DNA from 3 places in the Micromonospora lacuserhaii genome. Region 2 is predicted to be linked to each of the others. Evidence: riboswitches for the same ligand, from Rfam matches in the RefSeq annotation. Region 2 holds a riboswitch; each other region holds the start of a gene.
The links. Region 2 has a riboswitch for cyclic di-AMP ahead of V6U81_RS20570 (C39 family peptidase). Riboswitches for the same ligand answer to the same signal wherever they lie in the genome.

Region 1: linked by a shared signal. The riboswitch ahead of V6U81_RS04710 (C39 family peptidase) and the one ahead of V6U81_RS20570 (C39 family peptidase) in region 2 are both predicted to bind cyclic di-AMP.
Region 3: linked by a shared signal. The riboswitch ahead of V6U81_RS17685 (transglycosylase family protein) and the one ahead of V6U81_RS20570 (C39 family peptidase) in region 2 are both predicted to bind cyclic di-AMP.

What each region holds. Positions count from the first base shown of each region.
Region 1 covers NZ_JBAKHO010000004.1:204,641-214,837, reverse strand. Annotated here, with positions in the region: gene V6U81_RS04720 (hypothetical protein) at 1-271, shown strand, start outside; gene V6U81_RS04715 (hypothetical protein) at 421-1,182, shown strand; cyclic di-AMP (ydaO/yuaA leader) riboswitch at 1,483-1,623, shown strand; gene V6U81_RS04710 (C39 family peptidase) at 1,859-2,716, shown strand; gene V6U81_RS04705 (alpha/beta fold hydrolase) at 2,817-3,578, shown strand; gene V6U81_RS04700 (ABC transporter ATP-binding protein) at 3,639-4,442, opposite strand; gene V6U81_RS04695 (ABC transporter permease) at 4,453-5,346, opposite strand; gene V6U81_RS04690 (TetR/AcrR family transcriptional regulator) at 5,525-6,163, shown strand; gene V6U81_RS04685 (DUF952 domain-containing protein) at 6,223-6,561, opposite strand; gene V6U81_RS04680 (response regulator transcription factor) at 6,673-7,329, shown strand; gene V6U81_RS04675 (sensor histidine kinase) at 7,340-8,755, shown strand; gene V6U81_RS04670 (TAXI family TRAP transporter solute-binding subunit) at 8,760-9,662, opposite strand; gene V6U81_RS04665 (hypothetical protein) at 9,777-10,197, opposite strand, start outside.
Region 2 covers NZ_JBAKHO010000036.1:518-10,714, forward strand. Annotated here, with positions in the region: gene V6U81_RS20555 (MOSC domain-containing protein) at 1-146, shown strand, start outside; gene V6U81_RS20560 (hypothetical protein) at 434-796, shown strand; gene V6U81_RS20565 (hypothetical protein) at 915-1,385, opposite strand; gene V6U81_RS20570 (C39 family peptidase) at 2,174-2,977, opposite strand; cyclic di-AMP (ydaO/yuaA leader) riboswitch at 3,192-3,333, opposite strand; gene V6U81_RS20575 (LVIVD repeat-containing protein) at 4,162-5,454, opposite strand; gene V6U81_RS29205 (class I SAM-dependent methyltransferase) at 5,773-6,258, opposite strand; gene V6U81_RS20580 (copper resistance CopC/CopD family protein) at 6,544-8,058, shown strand; gene V6U81_RS20585 (DHA2 family efflux MFS transporter permease subunit) at 8,328-9,749, opposite strand; gene V6U81_RS20590 (heavy-metal-associated domain-containing protein) at 9,990-10,197, shown strand, end outside.
Region 3 covers NZ_JBAKHO010000027.1:15,497-25,693, reverse strand. Annotated here, with positions in the region: gene V6U81_RS17710 (class I SAM-dependent DNA methyltransferase) at 1-489, shown strand, start outside; gene htpG (molecular chaperone HtpG) at 556-2,454, shown strand; gene V6U81_RS17700 (peptidoglycan-binding domain-containing protein) at 2,498-3,373, opposite strand; gene V6U81_RS17695 (hypothetical protein) at 3,375-3,503, opposite strand; gene V6U81_RS17690 (hypothetical protein) at 3,883-4,629, shown strand; cyclic di-AMP (ydaO/yuaA leader) riboswitch at 4,771-4,944, shown strand; gene V6U81_RS17685 (transglycosylase family protein) at 4,943-5,626, shown strand; gene nhaA (Na+/H+ antiporter NhaA) at 5,838-7,166, shown strand; gene V6U81_RS17675 (hypothetical protein) at 7,232-7,396, opposite strand; gene V6U81_RS17670 (helix-turn-helix domain-containing protein) at 7,414-7,620, opposite strand; gene V6U81_RS17665 (DUF2975 domain-containing protein) at 7,620-8,054, opposite strand; gene V6U81_RS17660 (ABC transporter ATP-binding protein) at 8,163-9,242, opposite strand; gene V6U81_RS17655 (ABC transporter permease) at 9,239-10,009, opposite strand; gene modA (molybdate ABC transporter substrate-binding protein) at 10,084-10,197, opposite strand, start outside.

The DNA.
Region 1 (10,197 bases), on a different contig from region 2:
GAGCACGGCGACCACCTGGGCGGGCCGGCCGGGCCACCTCGCCGGTGAGCTGCGCCAGCGGCATACCGACGCCCCCGTTCCGGCCACTGTGGGCTCGCCGACCCACGAACGCAGCCTCGGCGACGTGCACCCGGCCCTCGGGTGGCCCGGAGATTTGGCCGGTGCGCCTGCGGACCGGTCGGCCGCCGCGCCGGGTGGACCGACCGTGGCGGTAACGGCCCTCGCCAGGCTCTCCCCGGCCACTACGGGGCCGCGCGCGCCGCCCAGCTGAGCGCCGCGTCCAGCGACGACCCGCGACCATCCCTGCCACGAACCTCACCGCCGCACCAGCCCGGCAACGGCCCGGCCCCGACGGCCGCGTCCCGCCCCGCGGCCGCGTGTGGACTCCTCTCTCGCAGCTGCCCCCGTGAGGTGCCGACCATGAACACCGTGCTCTACCAGTTCCTGATCGAGGTCCCGACCGCCGCCGCCATCTGGTCCGCCCTGCTCGTGCTCGCCCTGACCGTGCTCACCGTCCTCGTCGCCCGTCCCGAGCGGGAGCGCCCGACCGAGGAGGCGCCCGCCGAGCCGCCGGCCGGCGACGCCGTGCTGGAAGTCGCCGACCTGCGTCGGTACGCCGACGAGGTCGCCGTCGCGGCGGCCGGCGCGGCGCAGACGGCTCGCCGTCGGCGGGAAGCCTGGCTGGCCGCCCAGGCGGAGGCCGACCGGGCCTGGACGGCGTACGACGAGGCGGAGGAGGCCGCCCGGCGCTTCGTCGGCGCCCGCGCGCTGGCGGCGCCGCGTACCCCGCGCACGCCCGCCGAGTACGCCGGCCGGGAGCGCTGGCTGCACCAGGCCGCGGTGGCCGCGCACTGGCGGGGTGAGCTGTCCCTGACCCAGCTGCGGGACGTCTTCGCACATCGGGACGGCTGGGACCCGCGCCGGCACCCGGTCGAGCAGGAGGTGCTGCTGGCCCGGGCGGTCCGCGAGGGGCGCCGGGAGGCGTACCGGTCGGCCACCGAGCGGGAGCGGTCGGCGTGGCGGGACGCGGAGCTGGCCGCCGAGTCGGCGCGGGCGCTCGCCACCGAGGCGTACGCGGCGGCCGAGCGGCTGCGGCCGACCCGGGTGCCGGCCCGTCGGGCGACGGCGGTGGTGGCGCCGACGGCGACCGCGGCGCGCTGGCGGCCGGCCCGGGTGGGCTGACCGGGGCCGAATTGTTACCCGAAATTCGGTGAGCCGGGTCACGTCCGCGCCGAACCGGTCATCCGGTAACAGCCGGTGACATCGACGCCGACGGTCTTCGGTGATTCTGGTAGCGACGTCCGATTGTCGCCCCATCGCGTCCGGATGGCGCACTGTCCCATCGAGCGACGCCAGTGCCGAAGTGCACCGGAAATTGCTCGCGCTGATCATGTTTACGCAGTTCAGAGCACTTGGCCGGGAGTGGACCCGCCAGTAATGTCGCCTCGGTCCGGTGCGGTTTCCGATCGCAAGAGGCGACGCCGCGCCGACCCGCTCAATCGTGAGATCACGAACCGGGGACCCACGCAGTTCTGGGGTGAATCCGCGGGCCACGGCCCGCGGTAGGGCGTTCTTCCCGCCCGAATCCGTCAGCTAACCCGGTAGGCGGTGTCGGAAGGAGTTCCCTTAGTGCAGCTCGACAACATTCCGCGGTTGTTCCTCCACCTCGGTAGCGGGGTGCCGTCGCCGGTCCGCTGCGCGGTCGCGCGCTGATTCCGGCATCCGCCCCGCCGTCCGGCATCGACCGGGCGGTCCCCCCGCCGAGCGGTCCCGCACCGAACCCGATCCCGCGCCTGGCCGACCGCCACGCGCCGATCCGGTGCGCCCGCCCCCGCCCCCGCACCGTGGAGGAACACTCGTGAAGCACCAGATGAAGCGGCAGTTGCGACGCCTCACCACCGAGCGCCCGTACCAGGTCGTCGCCGGCGCGGCCGCGGCCCTCGCGCTCGCCTCCGGTACCGCGGCCCTGGTCGCCGGCACCGACGACGCCCCCGCCCGGCAGCAGACCTCGGCCGCCGTGGCCGAGGCGGCCCCCCGCCTGAACGACGTCGCCACCCGCGCCGAGATGCGCGTCGCCACCACGCCGTCGGCCAGCCCCTCGGCGAGCCCGTCGGCGAGCGCCTCGCCGTCGGCCAGCGCCGCCAAGGCCAAGGCCAAGGCGAAGGCCACGGCGGACCCGGACCTGACCCGTACCGCGGCGCCGAAGCCGCCGTCGTCGAAGGTCCTCAGCTACGACTACGAGGCCCAGACCACCTACTACAACTGCGGCCCGGCGGCGGTGCGCAACGCGCTCAGCGCGACCGGCATCGACCGCACCCAGGACGACCTGGCCGTCCAGCTCGGCACCACCGAGATGGGCACCAACTCGGCGGAGGACACCACCCGGGTGCTCAACGCCGTGGTGAAGGGCGACCCGTACCGGACCCGGATGTTCGAGGGCACCCCGAGCTCGGCGCAGATCGACCGGCTCCAGGCCGACGTGGTCAAGGCGATCACCGACAAGCGGGGCGTGGTGGCCAACGTGGCGGGCACCGCCACCGACGTCGACGGCGGCTGGCACTCCTTCCCCGGCGGCCACTACATCGCCGTGGTGGGCTACAAGAACGACGGTCGTACCGTCCGGATCGCCGACTCGGCCGACCCGAGCCTGCCGGCGTACTGGATCAGCACCGTGGACCTGGCGAACTGGATCGCCACCCGCGGCTACTCCGCCTGACCCGCGCCGTACTCCGGGCGCCGGCTCCCCTCGGGGGCCGGCGCCCGGCGTCGTTCCCGGGTGTCGCGGGCCGGTGCCCGTCGATGGCACACTGCGCCCCATGACCGACGGATCGGGTCCCCGGCGCGTCCTGGTGCTGCTGCACGGGATGGGCGCCACGGGCGACGTCTGGCTGCCCTGGGCGCCACTGCTGGAGCACCGCTGGCCGGGCCGCTGGCTCGCGCCGGACCTGGCCGGTCACGGCTGGTCGCCGCCGCTGGCCGGGTACTCCTTCGCCGGCCTCGCCGAGCGGGTGGCCGCCGGGCTGGGCCCGGCCAGCGGATCGGCGGACGGTCGGTCGGGGGAGCGCCTGGTGGTCCTCGGGCACTCGCTCGGCGGGGTGGTCGCGCTGGCGCTGGCCGCCCGGGGCGCGGGCCTGCCGGTCGACGCCGTGGTCGGGCTCGGCATCAAGGCGGTCTGGTCGCCGGCCGAGCTGGCCAAGGCGCGCGAGCTGGCCGAGCGGCCGGTGAGCTGGTTCGCCACCCGGGACGAGGCCGCCCGCCGCTACCTGCGGGTCGCCGGCCTCGGTGGGCTCTTCGCCCCGGACCACCCGGTGGTCCACGCCGGCCTGCGCGCCGAGGACGGCCGGTGGCGCCTGGCCATGGACCCGGCCGCCTTCGCGGTCGGCGCCCCGGACCTGCCGGGCCTGCTCGCCGGCACCGACGTCCCGGTGCTGCTGGCCCGCGGCGAGCACGACCCGATGGTCAGCGACGACCAGTTGGCGGCGCTCGGGGTTCCCGTGGTCACGCTGCCGGGCCTCGGGCACAACGCGCACGTGGAGGACCCGGCGGCGGTGCTGGCCCTGCTCGACCGCTACCTCTGACGAGACGCGGAACCGCGCCGCCCCCGAGGGGACGACGCGGTTCCGGCGTGCGTGGTGGCGCTACCGCTTGCTCTTCGCGAACTCGCCGTACGCCTTGAGCACCTCGTCGGTCGGGCCGTCCATCCGGATCACGCCGGACTCCAGCCAGATCGACCGCTCGCAGGTGTCCCGGATCGAGGCGAGCTGGTGGCTCACCAGGAACACCGTGCCGGCGCCCTCGCGCAGCTCGCGCACCCGCTGCTCGCTGCGCTTGCGGAAGCCCTCGTCCCCGGTGGCCAGCGCCTCGTCGATCAGCAGCACGTCGTGCTTCTTGGCCGCCGCGATGGCGAACCGCAGCCGGGCGGCCATGCCGGAGGAGTACGTCCGCATCGGCAGGCTGGCGAAGTCACCCCGCTCGTTGATCCCGGAGAACTCGATGATCTCCGGCGCCCGGCGGGCCACCTCCTCCGGCGACATGCCCATCGCCAGGCAGCCCAGCGTGACGTTGCGCTCGCCGGAGAGGTCGTTGAGCAGCGCGGCGTTGACGCCGAGCAGGGACGGCTGGCCCTGGGTGTAGACCGCGCCCCGGTTGACCGGGAGCAGGCCGGCGATCGCCCGCAGGATGGTCGACTTGCCGGAGCCGTTGCTGCCGATCAGCCCGACCGCCTCGCCCCGGTACGCGGTGAAGGAGACCCCCCTGACCGCGTGCACCTCCTGGATGTTCGGCGCGTTGGTGCGCTTGACCAGCCGGCGGAACGCCGCCACCGGGCTGCTGCCGCCGGTGGCGCCCTTGTGCACCCGGTAGATCACGTGGGCGTCGTCCACCACCACGGTGGGGATCCGCTCCTCGACCCGGGGCAGCGTCACGGTCGCCTCGTTGGACATCTCAAACTGATCAACCACGACCGTACTCCTGTTCGCCGCGCCAGAAGTAGAGGTAACCGCCCGCTCCGGCCACGATCGCCCAGCCCGCCGCCGCCAGCCAGAGCTGGGTCAGTGACTCGTTGAGCAGCGGGGCCTGCTCCAGCAGCGCGTACCGGCCCAGCTCGATGTAGACCAGCATCGGGTTGTACTGGGCCAGGGTGGCCGCCCAGCCGGGCAGGTTCTGGAAGAGCGTGACGCTGTAGACCACGCCGGAGGCGTACATCCAGGTGCGCATCAGGAACGGGATGACCTGCCGCAGGTCGGTGGCGCGCGCGCCCAGCCGGGCGACGGTCAGCACCGCCCCGGCGTTGAACACCGCCTGCAGCAGCAGGGCCGGGATCAGCATCAGCCACTCGAAGGTGATCGGTTCGCCGGTGACCAGCACGATGCCGATCAGCACCAGCATCGAGGCCAGCAGCTCCTGGAACTGGGTCACCACGATCGCCAGCGGCAGGCTGGCCCGGGGGAAGTGCAGCGCCCGGATCAGGCCCAGGTTGCCGCTGATCGCCGAGGTGCCGGCCTGCACCGCGCTCTGGGTGAAGTTGAAGATGAACAACCCGGTGGTCAGGTACGCGATGAAGTTCGGGATGCTCGTCTGCTTGAGCACGATTCCGAAGATCACCCAGTAGACCGCGGCGTTGGTCAGCGGGGTGAGCACCTGCCAGAGCTGGCCCAGCCGGGCGTTGCTGAACGAGGCGACCAGCTTGGCGTTGGCGTACGCGGCGATGAAGTGCCGGTAGGCCCACAGTTGGCGGCTGTACTCGGCGACCGAGGGGCGCTCGCCGGCGACCCGCAGTCCGTGCCGAGCGGCCAGCTGCGCCTGGGTCAGGCCCGTTTCGGGGTCGACCAGCGCGGTGGTGGCCATGGGAAGGGCGCTCCGATCTCTTGTGTCGACGGGATCGCGCGACGACGGGATCTTCGCTGGTGAGCTGCGGGGGAGGGCCGCCTCGTCGCTGCGTGGACGGTAGTCCAAAACACGTCGGGACGCAACCGTACCGTCGTTGCGCTACATTGGCCCACGTGACAGGTGCGAAGAGCCCCCGATGAGCAGCGAGAAGAGGCGTACGCCGGCCGGCGCCGCGGTGCTGCGGGGCGACATCACCAGGGCCATCCGGCAGGCGTTGATGCAGGAGTTGGCCGCGGTCGGCTACGGTCGCCTCTCCATCGAGGCGGTCGCCCGCCGGGCCGGGGTCAGCAAGACGGCGATCTACCGCCGGTGGAGCTCGAAGCTCGACCTGGTGCTGGAGACCGTGGTGGCCGCCGCCGGCAACAAGCTGCCCGCGCTCGACACCGGCAGCCTCCGCGGCGACCTCGCGCTGCTGTTCCAGGTGGTGGCGGTCGCGCTGGGCCACCCGCTGGCCGCGCAGATCATCCCCGACCTGCTCGCCGAGGCGGCCCGCAACCCCACCATCGACCAGACCCTCCAGCAACTGCTCCGCGCCAAGCAGCAGGAAATCTGCGGGCGGTTGATCAGCCGAGCTGTCGAGCGCGGCGAGCTGCCGGTCGGCACCGACCCGGACGCCGCCGTCGACCTCATCATCGGCCCGCTCTACTGGCGGCTCGCGATCGCCCGCGCCGCGCTCACCCCCAGCTACCTCGACACCCTGGTCGGCTCGGTGGTCGCCGGGTTGACCGCCGACGCCGCGACCGCCCGGCCGCACGAGGTGCCGCTACCGCGCTGACCGCCGGCCCGGCCCGGCCCCGCGGGGTCGCCGGTCCCACCGCCGACCGCCCGGCCCGCTCAGCCGAGCAGCTCCGCCACCGCGTCGGCGGCCGGGACGTCCACCGGCAGCGCCCGCGCCTCGGTCACCGCCGTCACCGGCAGCGGTCCGTACAGGTGGGGGAAGAGCGCGCCACCGCGGGACGGCTCCCAGCGCAGCTCCGCGCCGAGCGCGGCCGGGTCGACCGTGAGCAGGGTCAGCCCGGTGGCGCCGCCGAAGTGCCGCCGGGCCGTCTCCACCACCTGATCGCCCGCCGACAGGTGGATGAACCCGTCCTGCCGGTCCACGGCCGAGCCGGCGACGTGCCCCACGGCCTCGGCCTGCTCCCACTCACTGGTCGGCAGCAGCTTGTAGATCATGAGGGCAGCTTACGGCCCGTCGCCGCGTCCCCACCGTTTCCCCGGTACCGCCGGACCGGTCGCTTCTGCCACCATTCGCTCGTCATCCGTACGACGAATGGGGGTCACCCGGTGCGCATCCTGCTGGTCGAGGACGACCGACGGGTGGCCGGAGCCCTCACCTCGGCGCTGACCCGGCGCGGGTACGAGGTCGAGCACGCCGCCACCGTCGCCGCCGCCCTCTCCGCCGCCCCCTGCGACCTGGTCCTGCTCGACCTGACCCTGCCCGACGGCGACGGCACCGAGGTCTGCCGCGAGCTGCGCCGGCGCAGCAGCCAGCTCGGCATCATCGCGGTGACCGCCCGGGGCGAGGAGCGCGACCGGGTGCTCGGCCTGCGCCTCGGCGCCGACGACTACGTGGTGAAGCCCTTCTCGATGGTGGAGCTCCAGGCCCGGATCGAGGCGGTGCTGCGCCGCGCCGCGCACGCGGTGCCCGAGCGGGACCTGATCGAGGCCGGCACGGTCCGCATCGACGTGGCCGGCCGGACGGTGAGCGTCGCCGGCCGCCCGGTGGCGCTGACCCGCAAGGAGTTCGACATCCTGCTCTCGCTGGCCCGCCAGCCCGGCGTGGCGGTGCCCCGGGACCGGATCCTGCTCGACGTCTGGGGGACGACCTGGGCCGACCGGCACACCGTCGAGGTGCACGTGGGGTCGCTGCGCGGCAAGCTCGGCGAACCCCGGCTGGTGGAGACCGTCCGCGGGGTCGGCTACCGGCTCCGCGGCGAGTGAGGGGCACCCCGTGCGTCGTCGACTCGTCATCAGCTACCTGCTGCTGATGGTGCTGGTCCTCATGGCGCTGGAGACCCCGCTGGCGTTCACCCTGGCCTCCCGGGAGACCGACCGGATCCGCGCCGACCGGCTGGCCGACGCGACCCGGTTCGCCTCGCTGGCCGGGCCGGCGCTGCGCGAGGGGGTGCCCGGTCCGCTCGACGGCGAGCTGGACAGCTACGACCAGCTCTACGGCATCGGCGCGGCGGTGGTCGACCGGGACGGCCGCACGGTCGTGGTCTCACCCAGCTGGAACCGGGTCGGTGAGACCGGGGCGCTGGACAGCGCGCTGGCCGGGCAGCAGTTCAGCGCGCCCGAGTCGGTCTGGCCGTGGGTGGACGGCCCGCTGGTGGTCGCGGTGCCCATCAACGACGGGGGTGAGGTGCTCGGCGCGGTGGTCACCGCCACCCCGGTCGGCCCGCTGCGGCGTACCGTCACCGCCTGGTGGCTGCTGCTGGCCGGGATCGGCCTGCTCGCCGTGCTGGCCTGCGTCTCGACCGCGTTCGGGCTGGCCGGCTGGGTGCTGCGCCCGGTGACCGAGCTGGACGCGGTGACCCACGAGATCGCCGAGGGGGACCGGAGCGCCCGGGTGCAGCACCGGCTGGGGCCGCCCGAGCTGCGCCGCCTCGCGGTCAGCTTCAACAACATGGCCGACGCGGTCTCCGACGTGATGGATCGCCAGCGCGCCTTCGTCGCGCACGCCAGTCACCAGCTGCGCAACCCGCTGACCGCGCTGCGGTTGCGGGTCGAGGAGCTGGGGCCGAGCCTCACCGACCCGGAGGGTCGGGCCGAGCACCAGTTGGCGCTGGAGGAGACCGACCGGCTGGCGCAGGTGCTCGACGCGCTGCTCACCCTGGCCCGGGCCGAGCGGGAGGAGAACCAGCGGGTGACCGTGGACGCGGTGGCGGTGGCCGCGTCCCGGGTGGCGGCGTGGCGTCCGCTGGCCCGGCACCGGTCGGTCACGCTGCGCCTGGAGGCCGGCGGACCGGCGTACGCGCGGACCGTGCCGACCGCGGTGGACCAGGCCCTGGACGCGCTGATCGACAACGCGGTGAAGTTCAGCGGCGACTCCGGGGCGGTCACGGTGCGGGTCGGCGCCGCCGACGGCGGGACGGTGCTGGAGGTGCGCGACACCGGGCCGGGCATGACCCCGGGTCAGCTCGACCAGGCCACCGAACGGTTCTGGCGGGCGCCGGACGTGCAGAACATCGACGGCGCCGGGCTGGGGTTGACCATCGTCGCGGTGCTCGTCGACGCCTCGGACGGCCGGCTCACCATGCGACCCGGCGAGCCGGGCGGCCTGGTCGCCGAGCTGTGGTTCCCGACGCCGGACGACGCCGGCCGGGAAGCCGGGCAGGGAACCGTCGAGCCGGCCGCCGGAGCGTGACCGGTCAGGGTTTCGCCGACCGGTACCAGTCCGCGGCACCGGGGTGCAGCGGCAGCGGGGTGGTGACGATCGCCGAGCGGGGACTCATCCGGCCCGCTGCCGGATGCGCGGCGGCCAGCTCCGCCCGACGCTCCATCAGCAGCCGGGTCACCTCCCGCACCAACGGCTCCGGCAGGTCGGCGCCGACGATCAGGTAGTTCGGGTTGGCCACCGTGGTCACCGGCTCCACGCCGTAGACGGAGCGCGGGATGTCCCGTCCCACGTACACCTCGCTGTAGCCGCGGCGCAGCGGCTCGGTCCAGTCACCGAGGTCGACCATCCGGGTGGCCGACCGCGCGGCCAGCTCGGCCACCCCGCGCACCGGCAGGCCGCCGGAGAAGAAGAACGCATCGATCCGGCCGGCCCGCAGCGCGGACACCGAGTCGTCCAGGCCGAGGTGCTCCTGGCGTACCCGGTCGCCGTCGAGCCGGGCGACCTGCAGCAACCGGGTCGCGGTCACCTCGGTGCCGGAGCCGGCGGCGCCCACCGAGACCCGCCGGCCGGCCAGGTCGGCGACGGTACGGACCGGGCCGCCCGCCGTGGTGACCAGGTGCAGCAGGTCGTCGTAGACCCGGGCCACCGCCAGCACCTTCGGCCCGCCGGCCGGCGCGCTGTCCAGCACGTCGGCCTGGGTGAAGCCGAGCTCGGCCGCGCCGGAGCCGACCAGCCGGACGTTCTCGGCCGACGCGGCGGTGACCACCACGCTGGCCCGTACGTCGGGCAGCTCCCGATTGAGGATCGCGGCGAGGGACCGGCCGAAGGCGTAGTAGACGGCGGTGGGACTGCCGGTGGCGATCCGGATCTGCACCGGCTCGGACCGGTTGTCCCGGCAGGCCGCGAGCCCGGTCGAGGCGGCGACCAGCACCATCAGCAACGCCGCGCCGGCGGCGGAACGCCGCAGGGTGGGGGCGGACCAGCAACGGCTCACGCGCTGCACTCTGCGCCGTACACCGTCCCGGACGCAAGCCCGACCGGTCGCCGTTCAGCCGGCCGTCGGGCGGGGTGGGGCCAGGGCCGCGCGTTCGATGATCCGCAACCGGTCCGGGCCGTCGGAGACGCTCACCACGAAGCAGCCCGCGCCCGGGCGCAGCAGCGCCGGCACGTCCAGCAGGGCCGCACTGCGGACCAGGACGGCGGCCAGCTCCCGGTCGGTCAGCCGGATCCCCAGGATGTGTCGGCGCACGTGCCGCCCACCGGCCAGCAGCGCCGACCGCCACGCCGCCGCGGCCAGCCGGGAACGCCAGGCCGCCCGCGCGGTCGAGGCGCCGGGCGCCGGCGCGCCGAGCAACTCGTGGCGCCCCTGCCGCCAGCCGGACGCGCGCAGCGCCGCGTAGGTGGCGAGGTGCTCCGGCGGCACGTGCAGCCGGTGCAGCTCGTAGCGGCGGCGCAGGCCACCACCGGTC
Region 2 (10,197 bases):
TCGCCGTCTCCCGCGCCGAGAACGGCGAGCTAGTGCGTAAGGCCGGGATCATGGGCGTCGTGGAGCAGGGAGGGACCGTCTACCCCGGCGACATCATTCGCGTCGAGCTCCCGCCCGAGCCCCACATCCCCCTCGACCGCGTCTAACCCTGACACGCTCAATTCGGCACGTCCGGACAGCACCCGGGCCAGCTCGGCGGGACGCTGCGTAGCGCGCGCCTCGCGGCAATAGCGGACGTTGTCGATCCGATCGCGGCGGGGTGATCCTCAGCTGGATTCGCCGGCTTGGCGAGTAGGAGTCGGCGGTCGCCACCGGCGCAGGAACGTGTGCCGCGGCATCTGGGGGCACCGTACGTGGCAACGTGCCGGCGACCGGCGCGCACGCAGGGCGGCAGATCCGGAAGTTCCAAGCACGAGGCTGGAATCATGGATGAATGCTGAAGCCGCCCGAGCCTGACCCCGATCTTGACCCGTTTCGAGGCGGGGTGGCCGTTTTGCGGCGGGACGGCGAAGTGGCCGGCCATGTGGCGACGCAGGTTGGTACGTTCTGGGCGCCCTTGAGCTTCTCCCGCCGTCGTCAGTGGTGGGTCTGGTTCATTGTCGTGTGGGCCAACGGGGATCGCGAGCCGCTCGGCGAGGACTACCCGCCGTGGACCGTGGTCGGTGAGATGTTGTCGGGGACCTTCTCCCGGGGACAGGATGACGCGCACGGTGGGAGCTACACCGTTGACTGGCTGCCGGAGGAAGCGCGCCACGAGACGCTCTCGGCGCTCGGAATCCGGCCGGAGGATTTCTGACCGGCTCGATCTGGGTGGCTTGCTCATCGGCCAGTCCGGACGCGCACAAAGGGGTCGCCGCCGTGACGGCCCGTAGCGCTCGATCAGCGGCAAGAGCGGGCGGCAGGCCAGGGCGCGTCTAAAGCGGATCCAGAAGCAGCACGCCATCCGGTGAGTAGAAATACTCGCGCACATGCCGAGCCCAGTCTTCGATCTTCGGGTCTTCCCACTGCGACAACCACTCAGAAAGATGCGCGTGCTCGTCGGTGTGTCCGTTCTCGAGGAGCCACCGAAGCGTTTCGCATCTGCCCGCTCCGAAGATGGCCTGGGCATCGAAGCCGGTGCCTAGGTCTATCTCACCCGTGCGGAACTTCGCTCCATACAGGCGGGGTGAGTCCGCGGGATCACCGATCAGGAACAGCAGGAAGGCCGTCACGTAGATCTGCTCGTACTCGTCGCTCTCGCCCGTGTCCGGACCTTCGCGCCACGTCCTTTCGAGGTCGAAGATCTCTCGGAGCATCGCGTGGTGGGGGCCAGGGTCATCTACGTCAACCATCCGGAGCGCCTTCCGACGCGAAGCCGGACTCGAGAGGTTCAAAGACTCGGCCATGGGTGCACGCTAGTTGGAGTGCGCACTCATCGGCAGTTGAGGACATCACAGACTGACCCAACGCGACCCATGAGCGCTGAAGCCTTCAGGGCCGCCGAAGAGCTGACGGTTCGGGTTCGCCGAAGAGGTCAGCGCCCAGGAAGCCCTGGTCAGAGGGTTGACGGTGGGATTCGAGTCTCAGCTTTCGGGATCCATGCCGGCGCCAGCACGGGAGAGCCCAGAGCCATACGTCGATGCGGCAAAACTCTCTTGACTGGCGCCAGCGGTCCCCAGGACGACAGCCAGCACCAGCCAGGCGAGTAGCAGTCAAGCCTGACCACTTCGGTCTTCTTTGGGAGGTCACGCCGCGATGGGGGCGAGCTGCCACGTGGTGCCGTTCCTGGTAGCGCTCGCCGACGACCCGGCCACCCACTGAGGCCCACCCGGTGATCGGGCCCGGATCAAACAGCTGGTGCTACGCGGCGCACGGCTCATCGTCATCGACCCCCGCCGCATCGACCTCGCCGACGGCGGACATGCACGTCCAGGCCAGACCGGGATCCAATGTCGCCGTCTTCAACGGCATCGCCCGGGTGCTGCTCGACGAGGACTTACTCCGCACCCTAGCCAGCGGGCTCGCCGACCTCACCGCGCTGTTGGCCGGCTATCCACTGCGGGTCGGTGGTCACCTCCAGCACGGCAGCGATTCGCCTCGGCGCGCGGGGCGGCTAGACATGGCCGGCGGGCGGGCCGGAAATGGCGTCGGGCACCGGCTCCAGGAACCGGTGCCCGATGGGGGAAAGGCGCGATCAGGCGGAGTAGCCGCGGGTGGCCATCCAGTTCGCCAGGTCGATGGTGGTCATCCAGTAGGAGGCGGTAGCCGGATTTGCCGAGTCGGCGATCCGGACGGTCCGGCCGTCGTCCTTGTAGCCGACCACGGCGATGTAGTGGCCACCGGGGAATGAGTGCCAGCCGCCGTCGGTGTCGGTGGCGGCGCCGACGGTGTTGGCGACCACGGCACGGCCGTCGGTGATGGCGTTGACCACGTCGGCTTGGAGCTGGTCCATCTGTGCCGGGGTGGCCTGGCCGGGGATCGTGTGGGTCCGGTACGGATTCCCCTTGACCATCTGGTTGAGCCCGCGGGTGGTGTCTTCGGCCGAGTTCGTTCCGTTCACGCCGGCGTTCAGCGGGGCAACCATCGCGTCCTGGGTGGTCTCGACGCCGCTCGCGCTGAGCGCGTTGCGCACCGCGGCCGGGCCGCAGTTCCAGTAGGCGGTCTGCGCCTCGTAGGTGTAGTCGAGGACCTTGGTCGATGGCGGCTTGGGCTTCGCATTCTTGGTCACGTCCGGGTCCGTCGTGGCGTTGGTGCTGGCCTTCGCGGACGGCGAAGGGGCGGCGATCCGGGCCTCACCACGGGTGGCGGCCTCGCCGAGCCGGGGGGCCAGCTCGGCAGCGGCGGCGGTATTCACCTTGTGTGCCGGGGTGTCGCCGGTGACGGCGAGCGCCGTGCCGACGCCGCCGGCCAGGACGAGCGCCGCAGCGGAGCCGGCGATGATCTGGTACGGGCGCTCGGTCACGACACGCCGCAGCTGACGCTTCATTCGGTGCTTCATGTGTTCCTCCACGAGGGCCTGAGCGACACACGCCGGCCCAGCGCGCGGATGGGTTCACGCGCGTTCGTGGGCGGGGTGGCCGCGGGGAGTGGGAGCGCCGGGTGCGCCGGGCTCTGCGGGACGGTTACCGGATCCGCATTCGCCGGTCAGGCGAGGGCCGGCACCGCGGCGCCGTGGAGGGGGATGGATCGGAGGTTGGTTCGCACGAGGTTGGAACTCCTTCCGTGGCCGCCTACCGGGTTAGCTGACGGATTCGGGCGGGAAGTACGCCCTACCACGGGCCGTGGCCCGCGGATTCACCCCGGTGTTGCACTGGGTCCCCGGTTCGTGAGATCACGATTGAGCGGGTCGGCACGGCGTCGCCATTTGCGATCGAAAACCGCACCGGACGCGCTGACACTACCGGCGGGTACGTCACCCATCAAGCGACCCCACCTCCTTAAACTTCGATCACCATTACTCTGACCGGAACAGCCCGTCACTGATGTCACCCAATGGGATGAGCAGCTATGACGGGACTACCGGGAGGCAACCGGACATCGGGGCGGCGTCGGCGCTGAATTTCTTGCCAATCACCGCGTCCCTTACCCGAATGACCGTTTTCCCGTCGGATGTGAACTCGTCCCGAACCAATTCACATCACAATTCGGCGAACTCGGGTGGGGCGGCGCTACGGCTGGCGGCGACGCTGACACAGTCGGGGCAGGGTTCGGCGCACAGACGTTCATGGAGTGGAGTTGCCGGCGGCGCTCGTGACACCCGGCAGTCAGCGCAGGGCGGTCGGTTGGCGCAGGTAAAGCCCTCGCCCGCGCCTGTTGAACCTCACCACGGCCGGGACCTCAACTTACGGATGTCGACGTGCCACACCAGGTGGGTTCTTGCTCAGGATGTCGGAGCGCCGCCGGCGGGTCGGTCGGGAGTCGGTTCCACGGCCAGGTTGGCCTCGACATCGGTAGCCATTGGGGACATGTAAGCCGGTCCACTCGAACAACGGCCTGGCTTGGCAACCAGTTGATAATCCGCAACATCGCCGCTGGTGGGGGCTCACCTCCCGCTGCCTTGGCGATCGGCTGTCTTCCCGGCGGAAGGACGGCGAGGAACCAGCGGACGTGCGGGTTCGCTGGTAGGTCACGAAAGCGGGCGGGCGCCGACGGCGCCCGCCCGCCCGCTTACTCGTAGCAGCGTCAGCCGAGCAGGAACGTTTGGGTCTGGGGGTTCAGCATCGGCAGCTTCTTGGCCCCGGCCGTCTGGGGGCCGCTGAACCGGATCACGTCGACCCCACGCGAGATGTCGTTGGCAACGATCAGGCCGTTGTACCAATAGGTCGACCACTGGTTGGACTGCATGTCGTAGTACCCGATCTCCTTGGGATTGTTCGGGTCGGTCAGGTCGACCACGGAGGTTCCCGAGCCGTAGGCGGAGGCGACCAGGATGTTGCGGCCGGCAACCGGCACGTAGTTGAAGTTGTGGTAGGTGCTCGGCTGGGCGCGCGGGATGCGCAGGTGGCTCAGCGGCGTGCTGGGGTCGTCGACCGCGTACGTCCAGATTGCACCGAACGGCTCCTGCGCGGGCCCGAAGTACTCGTCGCCGAAGGTGACGTACTTTCCGTCGTGAGTGAACGCCGCGCTGTGCCAGATGTCCACGTCGGGCGAGTCGATGTTGGCGATCACGCGGGGGGCTAGGGGGTTGCTGATGTCCCACAGTTGGCCCTGGGACAGGCAGGCCGCGGCGGCGAGCTTGCGCGGGGTCAGTACCTGGATGTCGTGGCAGGCGAAGAAGTCGCCGGACGCGCCGGAGAAGAGGTCGATCCCCTTGATGGTGGGCTCCGCGACGACCGTCGCGGCGAGGCCGGCGGCGGCGTCGCCACCCGGTACGTCGATCACCGAGATGCGCTCGAACGGGGCTCGGCAGTCCGGTCCGATGTTGCTGGCGCTCAGCGGGTACGACGCGACGTAGATGTAGGTGCCGCCGTCCTCGCGGGGCACGAGGGTGTGGGTGTGCGACCCGCAGTCTGTACGGATCGCTTGGAGGAACTGCGGCGCCGTCGGGTCGCTGACGTCGAAGACGCGGATCCCTTCCCAGGCGCCGGTGGTGGAGGCGGTGACGTTGCGGGATCCCACGCAGCCCGGCGTGCTCTGCGGGGTGTCCACGGACAGGAACAGCAGGTCACCCCAGACCGAGACATCGCCCTGGGGGCCGTTGCAGTGCACGTCGGCCAACTCGACTGGGGTACCCGGCTCAGAGATGTCGATGATGCGGAAGCCGCCGTAGTGGCCGGCAAAGACGAGGTTGCCGGAGAAGGCGAGGTCGGAGTTGACGCCACCGGTGTGCTCATCGGTCGAGAGCAGGTGCATGTTCGGGCTGTAGCCGTCAGCGGAGCTGCTGGGCGGAGGCGGCGGGACGGACCCGTCGTCCCACGGCTCGTGCGCCTCGGCCGGTGATGCCATCACGGCGAGCAGGATCGCCGCGCATGCCACGGCGAGTGATCGGATTCGGAAAGGTCTACGCACGGCGCCCCCTCACGTCGGGCGTGTCGCCAGATGACGCGATCACGCAGGTGATAGTCACACTGTCAAATATCTTCATATGTCGCTAGACCCTCGGCGAAAACAAACTCGAGCGCAGCTGACGGCCCCGGGTCAGATCGTCGCTTTGCTGACGTGTGGCGATGCACGGGGGGAGGCGAGTACAAATTTGCCCCGACAGCACGATCATGGTGACGCGACCATGCCGGTCACCTGCCGTCGTAGATCAGCCGGTGGGTCGGCGGGCGACCAGTTCGACAGCAGGACTGTTCAGACGCCTGGGACGCACCTCGAGGCTGACATCGACGAAGCCCGCCGCTCCCACGTCATCGGCCAGTTGCTCTGGTGAGTTGTGTTGAGCACGTGGCGATGCACCGCAATGGCCAACCGCCCACCGGGCTGCAGCACGCGGTACGCCTCAGTCAGGCCAGCCCGTCGGTCCCACAGCATTACGTTGTTGACCGAGATCATCGCGTCCATGCTCCGGTCGGCACAGCCGGTGTGCTCGGCGCTGCCATCGCGGATCTCGACCACACCAGCGGCGATCGCCTCGGCGCAGCGGGCAGCGGGCAGCGGGCAGCGGGCAGCTGGCGCATGGTTGCCGACGGGTCGACGCCAACTAGGCGTCCAGTTCGGCCGACACGGCCGGCGGCCAAGGCGAGGCCGAGGCCTGGTCCATGTCCCACCACCAGCAGGTGGGCACCGGCCTGTAGTGCTATACGTTCCAGGATTTTCGTCATGCCGTCCATCCTGCATCGGTGGCCAGAGTTGGCACTCCGAACGACTTCGCCTGCGTCCCTCCCACCTGTCGATCGTCGGGCCTGACCCACCCCTACTATCGACAGATAGTAGTTGCCCTAGGATGGCGACCGCATCAGGTGGGACCGATGTGTGGGCCGCAGGTCCACGGGTTCCTCGGGCGGAAGGATCAACAGTGCCTTTCCAGTGGCGTCGCCGGGCGGCCTGACCTTGCTTGCCGCATCATCGGGTCTTGCCTGTCATCAGCCGTCAGCACGCGGCGCTGCACGCTGGGTACTGCGGGTGTGGCTAGCGCTGCTTCCCGCCCTCATTGTGGCGCTCGGGTTCGCCTCCCCCGCTGCCGCTCATTTCAAGCTGCTGAAGGCCCTGCCGGCCGATGGCGCGCGGGTCGATGACGCGGTTTCGGAAATCCGGCTGACTTTCAGTGCCGCCGGCACGCCTACTGGAGCTGGCTTCAAGCTTTCCGACGGCAAGGGCAAGGCCGTACCGGCGACCAGCCACACCCCCGACGGGGGCCGTACGTGGCTGGTTCACTCTTCCACTCCCCTGACCACCGGCACGTTCAATCTGGCATGGAGTGTGGCAGCCCCAGACGCCCACCCCCTGACAGGAGACCTCACCTTCACGGTGGCCTCCCCTCCCCCGGCGCCTGGCGTGACCGCCAAACCTCAGATCACAGCCAGCTCGCACGGACATGCCGGCCATGGTGGGCCTGGTATGCCGTCGACGCCGCCGCCTGCCCATTCCGGCGGACACGCTGTTGGCCGTACCGCCGATGCGGATCAGGGGCCTGTGCAGTTCGTCGGCGCCGTCGGGCGGTGGCTGTCCTACGGGGCGACCCTGCTCGGTGTCGGTGGTCTTGTCTTCGCCTTGACCACACTGGTCGGTACTCGCAGTGACATCCGGTTGGTGCAGGTCTGGGTGCGGGCGGCCGGACTGACGGTAGCGACCGGAGCGGTACTTGAGTTGGCCGCTCTCACGGCGGTCTTCAGCGAGGAGGGCACCTTCGCCTCGGCGGCCAGTGTCCCGGCGTTAGCCGCCCTCATCCAGACGCCGGTGGCTGCCGGCCTGGTCCTGCGGCTCGGCGGCGCGGCAGGCATGCTCGTGTCCGGTTCGCTCGAAGCGGCGCTGATCCGGGGTCGGCACGCTGTCGGGCGTCACTCCGTTCCGACCGTCGCCGCCATACCTACCGACTCTCGGCACCTGGCGGCCCCTGCCGCTGGTGGACCGACGGGCGACGGCCTTCAGCGGGTGCGAGCGCGAGCTGTCCGGCCCGTGCTTCTGGGTGTCACCGTTGCGCTGCTGCTGGGTTCCTTCCTGCTCGACGGGCACACCGTCACCGCGGAACCTCGGGTCATCGTCGTGGCGGCCGATGTCGCCCACACCATCGCCGCCGCCGTGTGGGTCGGCGGGGTTCTTCTCCTGGCGGTCCTGCTGCTGGGTCGCGCTCGGCTCGGCGTACCGACGGGTGCCGCCGAGATGGCGGTGCGGTTCTCCATTCCCGCCACTGGCGCAGTAGCGCTGACGGGTGTCGCCGGCGTGGCGTTGACTCTGCTGATCCTGGATCGGCCGGGACACCTCATGGCCACCAGCTGGGGGCGAGTTCTTATCGTCAAGGTGGCGTTGGTGGCGGTTGTTGCCCTCGTCGGGCTCTACAACAGCAGGCGGGTGGTGCCCCGGCTTGACGACCGGGCGATGGACGGCACCCGTCAACTGCGCCGTACCGTCTTGGTCGAAGCGTTGCTGATGCTGGCTGTCCTGCTGGCCACCGCGATCCTCGTCAACGCCGAGACGTAGGCGGCTCGATCTCGTGTGACGACAGGGCGCATGCGCCTGCAAGAGTTATGGGCACGCCGTGGCAGCTCGGGGAGCTCGCGGCAGACGGAAGCCGATGTCACACGGTGGAGCTGCCGTCGTCGCACGCGCCTGCCCTGCTGGTTTCCGAGCTCGGTCCGCACGACCCGTTGACCCGCTCACCGTGTCGGCGCTCGTCACCGATCGGCGCCGGTGGATCAGCCAGGCTTGGACTGATCCACCGGTGGGCGGTCGATTGGGTTGCCCTCGGATCAGCCGACATTTACCGGCTCGGCTTCGGCGTCCGGCTGCCGCCGCGGAGCGCGCAGGGTGAGCCCGGCGGTGACGGTGCCCGCGACGGCGATGAGACCGGCACCGAGGAAGGCGGCGGAGTAGCCGTCGGTCAGGGCGGCCAGGTCGTCGAGCCGGTCGGCGCCGGCTGCGGAGGCGACTGCGGTCATCGCGGCCAGGCCGAGCGCCGAGCCGACCTGGTAGCTGGTGTTGACGATGCCGGAGGCGAGGCCGCCCTCCTCGGGCCGGGCGCTGGAGATCGCCGTGCCCAGTGACGGGATGAACGCCAGCGACATGCCCAGCGCCGCGACCAGCGAGGCAGGTAGGACGTCGACGGTGAAGGTGCCGTCGGGGCGGACCAGGGCGAGCCAGCCGAGCCCGATGGCGAGGATCGCGAGGCCGGTGACCACCATGGGCTTCGGGCCGAAGCGGGCGATGGCCCGCGGGGCGAGCGCGATCATGCCAATCATGATGAGGATCGTCATCGGCAGCAGCGCGGCGCCGCTCGGGAAGGCGCTGTAGCCGAGGACCTGCTGCAGGTAGAGGTTGAGGAAGAACCACATCGGGATCCAGGCCGCCCCGAGGAGCAGTTGGGCGATGTTGGCGGCGGCGAGGTTCGGGGTGCGGAAGATCGACAGCCGCATCAGCGGCTCGCGTCGGGCCGCCTGGATCGCGACGAACGTGGCCAGGGCGACGACGGCTCCGGCGAGGACCAGCCAGGTCTGTCCGGAGGCCCAGCCGACCTCGGGGGCGCGGACGATCCCGTACACGGCGGCGCCGAGGCCGACGGTCACCGTCACGGCGCCGAGCACGTCCAGCGAACCGCGGCGGGTGCCGCCGGCGGGCATCAGGGCCGGGGTGGCCAGCAGCGCGAGCGCGGCGATGGGGATGTTGACGTAGAAGACCCACGGCCAGCTGATGTACTCGGTGATGACGCCGCCGAGGAAGACGCCGGCGGTTCCGCCGGCGGGCGCCGCCGCGCCGTACAGGGCGAGGGCCCGGGTGAGTTCCCTGGGCTCGGCGCCGAAGAGCATCATCAGCAGGGTGAGCGCCGACGGGGCGATCAGCGCCGCACCGGCGCCCTGGACGGCGCGGGCGGCCAGTTCGACCGGAACGCTGTCGGCCAGGCCGGCGGCGGCGGAGCCGATGAGCAGGATGAGCCAGCCGGCGGCGAACATCCGGCGGGCGCCGAGCAGGTCGGACAGCCGGCCGCCGAGCAGCAGCAGGCCGCCGAACGCGACGACGTAGGCGTTGAAGACCCAGGACAGATTCTCGGGTGAGAAGCCGAGGTCCGCCTGGATGCGTGGTAGTGCGACGCCGATGATCGAGGTGTCCATGATGACCATGAACTGGGCGAGGGCGATGAGTCCGAGGGCCCACCAGCGCTTCGAATCGGATGACATCGTGACCACTCCTTCAATTACCCCTAGGGGGTATGGGTAGTAGCAGGTTTGTACCCCCCACCGGTATGCATCGTCAAGTGATCCGGATGACATCCCCAGCACGCACACGGATCGGCCGAGGTCTTGAGACGAATACCGGGTAGGGGTATCTTCAGGCCTGTGGGTCGGCGCACAACCGACCGTCGCCCGGACGGACCCTGCGCACCGTCCCGCCATCATCTGCGACACCGAGGAGATCCCATGTGCGGCAATGAATCGAGCTGCGGCTGTGGCACCGTCACGATCGACAGCGCCCCGGCGGCCCCGAACACCGGCAGCGGCGCCCGGAGCACCTACCAGGTGTCCGGCATGACCTGCGGCGGCTGCGCCAAGAAGGTGACCGGGCACGTCTCCGAGATCGCGGGCGTGACCGACGTCCAGGCCGACGTGGCCACGGGCACCATCACCG
Region 3 (10,197 bases), on a different contig from region 2:
GGCCGGATCACCGGCCATCTGCGCGACCTCGGCCTCGACGTCGCCGGCCTCGACCTGTCGCCCGGCATGGTCGCGCAGGCCCGGGCCGCCCACCCCGACCTGCGATTCACCGAGGGATCCATGCTGGACCTCGACCTGCCCGATGGCGCGCTCGCCGGCCTGGTCGCCTGGTACTCGGTCATCCACGTCCCGGACGAGCTGCTGCCCCGGGTCTTCGCCGGCTTCCGCCGGGTCCTCGTCCCCGGCGGGCACGCGATGCTGGCCTTCCAGGTCGGCGACGAGGCCGTGCACCGCACCGACGCCTGGGGCGATCCGGTCTCGCTGGTCTTCCACCGGCGCCGCCCCGAGCGGGTCGCCGAGCTGCTGACCGATGCCGGGCTGGAGGTACGCGCGACGATGTGGCGGGCGCCGGAGGAGCTGTTCGGCCGCCCCGAACCCACCCCGCAGGCATACCTGATGGCCCGCCGGCCGGCCGACGACCGGGTGTGACTCCGGTGGCCACGGATGCTCGTATCCTGTCCCGCGGAACCGTGACGTACGCATGAGGAGGTTGGTGTGAGCGGTCGGACCGAGACGCTGGAGTTCCAGGCGGAGACGCGCCAGCTGCTGCAGCTGATGGTGCACTCCATCTACTCGCACAAGGACGTCTTCCTGCGCGAGCTGATCTCCAACGCCTCCGACGCGCTGGACAAGCTGCGGCTGGAGTCGCTGGTCGACAAGGACCTCGACGTCGACACCTCTGACCTGCACATCGAGCTCGACGTCGACGCCGAGGCGCGGACGCTGACCGTACGGGACAACGGCATCGGCATGTCCCGCGACGACGTCGTCTCGCTGATCGGCACCATCGCCCGCTCCGGCACCGCCGAGCTGCTGCGTCGGCTGAAGGAGTCCAAGGAAGCCGCCAGCCAGGACCTGATCGGCCAGTTCGGGGTGGGCTTCTACTCGACGTTCATGGTCGCCGACCGGGTCACCCTGCTGACCCGCCGCGCCGGTCAGGCCGAAGGCACCCGGTGGGAGTCCACCGGCGAGGGCACGTACGTCGTCGAGACCGTCAACGACGCCCCCCAGGGCACCGCGGTGACCGTGCACCTCAAGCCGGCCGACGACGAGGACAACCTCTTCGACTACACCGACCGGGCGAAGATCCGCGAGATCGTCAAGCGGTACTCCGACTTCATCGCCTGGCCGATCCGTACCACCGCCCCCGGCGCCGACGGCGCCGAGCCGACGGTCGAGACGCTCAACTCGATGAAGGCGCTCTGGGCGCGGCCCCGCGACGAGGTGGCCGAGGAGGAGTACCGCGACTTCTACCGGCACGTCGCCCACGACTGGACCGACCCGCTGGAGACCATCCACATGCGGGGCGAGGGCGTCTTCGAGTACGAGGCGCTGCTCTTCATCCCGTCGCACGCCCCCTTCGACCTCTTCATGGCCGACGGCCGGCGCGGCGTGCAGCTCTACGTCAAGCGCGTCTTCGTGATGGACGACTGCGCCGCGCTGATGCCGAACTACCTGCGCTTCGTCAAGGGCGTGGTGGACGCGCACGACCTGTCGCTGAACATCTCCCGGGAGATCCTGCAGCAGGACCGGCAGATCCAGATCGTCCGCCGGCGGCTGGTCCGCAAGGTCCTCGCCACCGTCAAGGAGCTGCGCACCGCGCACGCCGAGCGCTACCGGACCTTCTGGGCGGAGTTCGGCCGGGTGGTCAAGGAGGGCCTGCTGGAGGACCCGGACAACACCGAGGCGATCCTCGACGTCGTCTCCGTCGCGTCCACCCACGACCCCGCCGAGCTGACCACCCTGCACGACTACGTCGCGCGGATGAAGGAGGGCCAGCGCGAGATCTACTACGCCACCGGGGAGACCCGGGCGACGCTGGAGAACTCGCCGCACATGGAGGCGTTCCGGGCCCGGGGATACGAGGTCCTGCTCCTCACCGACCCGGTCGACGAGGTCTGGGTGGAGCGGGTCGGCCAGTTCGACGGCCGGCCGCTGCGCTCCATCGCCAAGGGCCAGGTCGACCTGGACGCCGCGGCGGAGGGTGCCGACACCGCCGAGCGGGAGCAGCGCGCCAAGGAGTACGGCGCCCTGCTCGCCTTCCTCGGCGAGGCGCTCGCCGACAGCGTCAAGGAGGTCCGGCTCTCCTCCCGGCTGACCACCTCACCGGCCTGCGTCGTCGGCGACGCCCACGACATCACCCCGACGCTGGAGAAGATGTACCGCGCGATGGGTCAGGAGCTGCCGCAGGTCAAGCGGATCCTGGAGCTCAACCCCACCCACCCGCTCGTCAGCGGGCTGCGCGCCGCACACGAGCGGGGCGACGACAGCGCGGCGCTGGCCGAGACCGCCGAGCTGCTGTACGGCATGGCGCTGCTCGCCGAGGGCGGCGACCTGGCCGACCCGGCCCGGTTCGCCCGGGTCCTCGCCGACCGGCTGGCCCGCGCCCTCTGACCCGACCGGCCCCGACCGGGCGTCCACCCGGTCGGGGCCAGGCTCAGAAGCCCACCCGTACGCCCATCGCCGCCCAGGTGGCCCGCCCGACCACACCGTCGACGGCCAGGCCGCGCATGCCCTGGTACCAGCGGACGCCGGACTCGGTGGTCGCGTCGAACCGCCCGTTCGCCGGGCCGCACCGCGTCGCCCCGACGAAGCGCTGCACGAACGCCACGTCAACGCCGGTGGCGCCGACCCGCAGCAGCCGGGAGCCCGGCGCGTGGGCGGGCACCGGTTGCGGCCCGGGGCCGGCCGGCGTTGGGCGGCCGGCGGCGCGCAGCGCGGCGACGGTGCGGGGCCCCACCACGCCGTCGGCGGTGAGCCGCCGGGCGGTCTGGAAGGTACGCACCCACGCGGCGGTGGCCGCGCCGAACGCCCCGTCCACGCTGAGCCGGGCATCGAGGGCGTTGGCGAGGGTCTGCAGCTCACGGACGTCGCCGCCCCGGCTGCCGTCCCGCAGCACCCGGTCGCCGAGCCGCACCGCCGGGGCGGTGGCGATGCCCCAGGGCTGCCGGCTGTCCTCGAGCGCGCGCTGGTGGCTGACGCTGACGTGCAGGTGCTTGTCGTGCGGGTTCGGGCCGGTGTAGCGGGCCGGCCGGAAGCTCCTGCTGCGGCTCCAGATCACCCGGTTGTAGATGACGTACTGGGTGGCCGGGTGCGCCACGCACTGCCGGACGACCAGCAGTGGGTCGATGCCGTCGATGTCCACATCGACCGCGTTGACCGACTGGTCGTCATTGTCCGGATTATGATCGCTGCGGCGCGCCTGATGACCGGCGTCTCCCAGCCAGCCGTCTGAAGTGTGGTCCCGGTGCGGCCAGCGGGTGTCGATCTCCTCGCGCAGCACCCGCAGCGCGGGCGCCAGGTGGACGCCCATCTCACTCCTCCTCTTCGAGCGCGGCGGCCAGGTCGAGGTCGACCTCCTCGCCGGCGAGGGTCTCCGGGTCGTCGTCCTCGACGAGCGTGGCGACCAGGTAGTCCATGTCCTCTGTGCTCTGTCTGTCCACGGTTCCTCCGGGGGTTGCTCAACCGGCGCCGGCGAGCGGGTGGCTGGGGACGGCGACGTCCGCACCGGCGTTGGTCCAGATGTCCGGGAACGGTCGGCGGTCCGGCGTCTCCCTCACGGTGCGACCGGGCGCGTCGGCTGCCCAGGGGTGAGTCGCCTATCGGCGGCAACGCTGCCCGACCGGCGGGCCTGGCCGCCGATCGAGGCGGCGGCCCACCGAGGTGGTCCACCGGCGACGGTTGATCCGGTGGACCGGGGCCGGGTGTACGGTCCAGCTCGTTGACCTTCGGGCGCGGCGCCGCCGTCCTGCTGTCCGGAAACGGTCACTCCGAGATCCGCGCCGGACGGTGCCGGTGGCGGCCTGGCGGCAGAATGCGGCCATGCGGGGGATGACGGGGCGAGGGGCGGCCGTGGCCGCGGGAACGATGCTCGCGGCGGCGCTGCTAGCCGGCTGCGGCTGGGCCGAGGGGGAGGACGCGGAGACGCTGGCCCGGCGGGAGGCGCGCGGGCGGCTGGACGAGGTGATCACCGTGATCGAGCGGGTGCGACCGTGGGAGGCCGACGAGTTCGGCCGAATCGTGCACGGCCGCACCGGGTTGGAGCTGATGTCGTTGGAGGGCGTCGACCGGGCCGGGGGAGTGTCGCTCGTGGTGCGTACCCACGGCGAGGCCACCACGACCGACTGGTCGGGCTCGGACAGCGGACACGCCGACGTGACCCTCTGCCACCGGCTGGTGTACCGGACCGATGAGGTCCAGCCGGTGACCGAGGTGGACTGCCCGACGACCGCACCGGTGACCCCTCGGCCGGCTGCCACGCTCCCGCCGGACCTCACCGAGCGGCTGCGCCGGGAACTGCCGACGGGTCCCGCGGCGACCGAGGCGTCCGTCGGCGCGTACCTCGACCGACCCCGCCTCGACTCCCGGGTCCGCCGGGACGTCGCGTCGTACGGCGGCAGCGTGGGGCTGGCGCTGCGCGCGGACCGGCGGGGTAGCTGCCTGTTGGCCAGAGTGGTCGGTGACAAGGTGGAGGTCTGGAGCCCGAGCCCGGTGCAGCTCCAGCCGGGGGAGCTCACCTGCTCGGGGCGGACTGCGGCCGCCGGGCAGGGCCAGCGCTCACCGCACTGAGCAGGGCATTGTCCGACGTTGTGGCAGTTGCGCAAGTGGAGAGAGCCGGCCCCCGCCCGACCGGGTGAAGAACTTCACAAGAAGTGGGCAAATCGCCGAAACGCCTCCTAACGTCGATCCGGTCCGCCTTCGTGGACACCACGGTCGGTAACGCCTAATCCATGCCGCCGACGGTGGGACCTTGTCAGCTGGGCATGGAGCGGGGGACCCACACGTTCCTCGGTGCACGTCACCTCGGGGTGAAGCCGCCTGTGGCGGCCGGGCTCCTCGGCCCGAACCCGACAGCTCACCTCGCCGGCGTGGAGGAGCACAGATGTCAACTGAACACACCGCCCGTCACCGACGGGTCAGCTCGCGCCGCGTCGCCGTCGGTACGCTCGCCGTCGGTGCCGTGACCGGGGTCGCCGCCGTCCTGGCGCCGGCCGCCCCGGCGAGCGCCGCCAGCGTCAACTGGGACGCGATCGCCCAGTGCGAGTCCGGCGGCAACTGGCACATCAACACCGGCAACGGCTACTACGGTGGCCTGCAGTTCTCGGCGGGCACCTGGTCCGGCTACGGCGGCAAGAAGTACGCCTCCCGCGCCGACCTGGCCAGCCGCAGCGAGCAGATCGCGATCGCGGAGAAGGTGCTCGACGGTCAGGGCATCGGCGCCTGGCCGGTGTGTGGCAAGAAGGGCGGCTCGACGAAGAGCTACTCCACCTCGGAGAAGTCGTCGTCGCGCAAGTCCGAGCGGTCGGAGAAGTCCGAGCGGCGCACCGAGCGGGCGACCACGAAGTCGGAGCGCTCGTCCGACCAGCGGCGCACGAGCCGCAGCGAGCGGCGTAGCGCCCCGGCGTCGAGCGGGGACAAGTACGTGGTGCGCGCGGGTGACACCCTGTCGGAGATCGCCGACGCGAAGGACCTCGCCGGTGGCTGGCAGGCGCTGTACGAGCGCAACAAGCGCGTCGTCGGCGCCGACCCGGGCCTGATCTTCCCGGGTCAGCGGCTCAGCCTCTGACGCTCGTCCCTCCCCGAGGGCGCACCACCGCGCGAACGACGACGCCCGGCCGGATCCACCCGGCCGGGCGTCGTCGTGTGCGGCGATGCTGGAGGGGCGGCCTGCCGGCTACGGGGCGACCACCCGCCCGGCGGCGGATAAGGTTGACCCTGGTGTGCCGGGAAGTCTGGTCGGCGATGGATGACGCGACCCCTGCCGACGAGGAGTTTCCGTGACCGACGCCGACCGGCGCCGTGCCAACCTGTTCGCCCGCCGATCCTGGGGCGAGACCAGCCGCATCTCCGCCATTCTCCGCAAGGAGACCGTCGGTGGGGCGCTGTTGCTCGCCGGTGCGCTGCTCGCCCTGGTCTGGTCGAACTCCCCCTGGTCCGACGGATACCAGTCGGTGCGGGACCTCCGGGTCGGTCCGGCGGGCCTGCACCTCGACCTGACCCTCGCCACCTGGGCCGCGGACGGCCTGCTGGCGATCTTCTTCTTCGTCGCCGGGTTGGAGCTCAAGCGCGAGTTCGTCGCCGGTGATCTCCGTGATCCCCGCCGGGCGGCGGTGCCGGTGGCGGCCGCGGTCGGGGGGGTGACCGTACCCGCGCTGCTGTTCACCCTGATCGCGGCGGGCGCCGGTGGTGGCGCCGCGAAGGGGTGGGCCATCCCGACCGCGACCGACATCGCCTTCGCCCTCGCCGTGCTCGCCGTGGTCGGCCGGTTCCTGCCCTCGGCGCTGCGCACCTTCCTGCTCACCCTGGCCGTCGTCGACGACCTGCTGGCGATCGTCATCATCGCCATCTTCTACACCTCGGACCTGTCGGTCGCGCCGCTGCTGGCCGCGCTCGTCCCGCTGGCCGTGTTCGCCCTGCTGGTGCAGCGCCGGGTGCGGTCCTGGTGGTTGCTGCTGCCGCTGGCGGCGGTCACCTGGGTGCTGGTGCACGAGTCGGGTGTGCACGCCACCGTCGCGGGCGTCCTGCTCGCCTTCACCGTCCCGGTGATCCGCAGCGAGGCGGCCGGCGGCCCGGACGCCGGGCCGGGGCTCGCCGAGCACTTCGAGCACCGGTTCCGGCCGATCTCCGCCGGCGTCGCGGTGCCGATCTTCGCGTTTCTCTCCGCCGGGGTGGCCATCGGGGGACTGGCCGGCCTGGCGACCGCGCTCTCCGACCGGGTGGCGGTCGGCATCATGGTCGGCCTGATCGTCGGCAAGCCGGTCGGCATCATGGTCGCCACCTGGTTGGTGTCCCGCTTCACCCGGGCCGACCTCGACGAGGGCCTGAACTGGCTGGACGTGCTCGGGCTCGCGCTGCTCGGCGGGATCGGCTTCACCGTCTCCCTGCTCATCGGTGAGCTGGCCTTCGGCCTGGGCAGCGAGCGCGACGACCACGTGAAGGTGGCGGTGCTCGCCGGTTCGCTGCTCTCCGCGCTCCTCGCCACCGTGATCCTGCGCGCGCGCAGCCGGGTCTACCGGCGGGTGCACGAGGTCGAGACGATCGACCGTGACCAGGACGGCGTACCGGACGTCTACCAGCCGCACCCGGACCGGCCCGACGGTCACTGATCGGAACGGCGGCCGGCCAGCGGCCTACCGCAATCGTCGGCGGCCGGGCGACGGCGGCTGTGCCGCTAGCTGCCGCGCCGAATGATCCGCACGCCGAGCGCCACCGCCCCGATCACGAGCAGGCCGCCCAGCAGCTGCAGGCCCGGCGAGTCGTCGGCCTCCCCGTACACGACGCCGGCGACGCCGACCGCGACGGCGAGGATGGCGAGAACGGCGAGGAGGTACTTCATCGGTGACCTTCCATGGTTCATTCCTCGACCCACTCGAGCAGGTCGCCGGGCTGGCAGCCGAGCACCCGGCACATGGCTTCCAGGGTGCTGAACCGAACAGCTTTCGCACGACCGTTCTTCAGGACCGCCACGTTCGCCGGTGTGAGCCCGACCCGCTCGGCGAACTCGCCCACACTCATCTTGCGTTTGGCCAGCTCGACGTCGATGCGTACGACGATGGGCATCAGATCACCGCTTCCATGTCGGTGCGCAGGGTGGTGGCCTGCCGCAGCAGCGCCCGCATCACCACCATCAACAGCCCCAGCACGGCGACACCGATCAACATCAGGAACAGCAGGAGCGGCAGCCCGGGGTCGTCGGCGCGGAAGCCGATGTAGAGGAACACGCCCAGGAGCACCACCCACGCGGCCGCGATGGCCCACACGATCGCGTCCACCCAGCCCAGCGAAGCCTGGGTGAAGATGCGGTCCTTCTTGACCAGCGTGAGCAGCTTCCAGGTGGAGACGATCACCACCTGCACGCAGAGCACCCAGAACACCGACACGGCGGTCAACGGCCACCTCAGGTACGCGAGGTCCGGGGACTCCTCGGCCATGTACCTGAACTGCCCGGGTAGCGAGAAGGTCTGGAACATGACCAGGATCCCGAACAGCAGCACGAGGAAAACTCTGAGCGGGCCTACCGCTCGATGCTCGGTCAACATACATCGAGTCTCGCTCGCAACCTATCGAAAGTCAATCGATCCGGCCGACATGTGCCGGGGCCGCTACGACGACGGGCGCGATCCCGCCGGGTACGCCCGGGTCTCGGCCGCCTTCACCGCCGCCCACACCGGCTGCCCGGGCGCCAGCCGCAGCTGCGCCGCCGCGGCGGGGGTGACGTCGGCGGCGGCGGTGACCGGGCCGGTGAGCTGGACCCGCAGGTTGTCGCCGTGCCGCTGCACCCCGGTGACCGTGGCCGGCCAGGTGTTGCGCGGGCTGCCCTCGGGGCGGTGCGGGTGCAGGGCCACGGCGGTGGGCGGGAAGACCACGAAGGCGTCCCCGTCGAGCCGGTCGGCGGTGGCGACGGCGAACCCGTCGGCGAGGTGCACCACGGTCCCGTCGGCGCGCCCCCGATAGAGGTTCAGCCCGACCAGCCGGGCCACGTAGTCGGTGCGCGGGCGGGCGGTGACCTCCGCCGCGTCGCCCTCCTGCACCACCCGGCCGTCCTCCACGATGACCAGCCGGTCGGCCAGCGCCAGGGCGTCCAGCGGGTCGTGGGTGACCAGCAGGGCCGCGCCGGTGTGGTCGGCCAGGTGCCGGTGCAGCTGGGCGCGGGTGTCCAGCCGGGTCCGGGCGTCCAGCGCCGCGAGTGGCTCATCGAGCAGGAGCAGAGCCGGGCGTACGGCGAGCGCCCGGGCGAGGGCGACCCGCTGGGCCTGCCCGCCGGAGAGCTGCCGGGGCCGGTGCCGGGCGTGTGCCGCCAGGCCGACCCGGTCCAGCCAGCCGGCGGCCCGGTCCCGGGCGGCCCGCCGGTCCAGACCCTGCCGGCGGGGCCCGAACGCGACGTTGTCCAGCGCGGTGAGATGCGGGAAGAGCAGGTAGTCCTGGAAGACCACGCCGACCCGGCGGTGCTCCGGCGGCACCCACGACCGCCGGTCCGGCCGGTCCAGGTCCACCGCGTCGAGGCGGACGTGCCCGGCGGTGAGCGGCTGCAACCCGGCGAGCGCCCGCAGGGCGGTCGTCTTGCCCGCGCCGTTCGGGCCGAGCAGCGCGACCACCTCGCCGGCGCCGACCTCCAGCCGCACGTCGAGCCGGAAGCCGCCCCGGTCGACCACCAGGTGCGCGTCGAGCAGCGGGCCGGTCACGGGCTGGTGATCCAGCGGTCGCGCAGCCCGGCGAGGATCGCCACCGACACGGTGAGCAGGATGAGGCTGAGCACGATGGCGGCGTCCAGGTCGGTCTCCAGCGCCAGGTAGACGGCGAGCGGCATGGTCTGGGTGCGCCCGGGATAGTTGCCGGCGAAGGTGATGGTGGCGCCGAACTCGCCGAGCGCCCGGGCCCAGCAGAGCACCGCGCCGGCGGCCACGCCGGGCGCGACCAGCGGCAGCGTGACATGGGTGAAGGTGGTCCAGCGGCCGGCGCCGAGGGTGGCCGCGGCCTCCTCGTACCGGCTGTCGGCGCCGCGCAGCGCCCCCTCCACCGCGATGATCAGGAAGGGCATCGCGACGAACGCCTCGGCGAGCACCACCCCGGTGGTGGTGAACGGCAGGGTGACGCCGAAGGTGGCGTCCAGCCAGCCGCCGAGCGCCCCGTTGCGGCCGAACACCAGCAGCAGCGCCACACCACCGACCACCGGCGGCAGCACCAGCGGCACGGTGACCAGGGCGCGGACCACCCGCCGGCCAGGAAACTCCACCCGGGCCAGCAGCCAGGCCAGGGGTACGCCGAGCGCCAGGCAGAGCAGCGTGGCCAGGGTGGCGCACTGCAGCGAGAGCCGCAGTGCGGTCAGCACGCCCGGCGCGGCGAGCCGCTGGGGGAGTGCGGCCCACGGGGCGCGCAGCAGCAGCCCGGCCAGCGGCAGCACCAGGAAGAGCAGCCCGAGGGCGGCCGGCACGAGCAGCGCGACCGGCACCCGGCGCCCGGGTACCCGGCGGGGTCGGGTCGGGGCTGCCGGCGGTGCGGCGGTGTCGTCGACGGGGAACACGGCTACGGGGCCTGGAAGCCGGCGTCGGTGAGCACCGTACGGCCCTGCGCGGACAGCACCAGGGCGACGAAGGCGCGCGCCCCGGCCGGGTTGGGGGCGTCGGCCAGCACGACGAT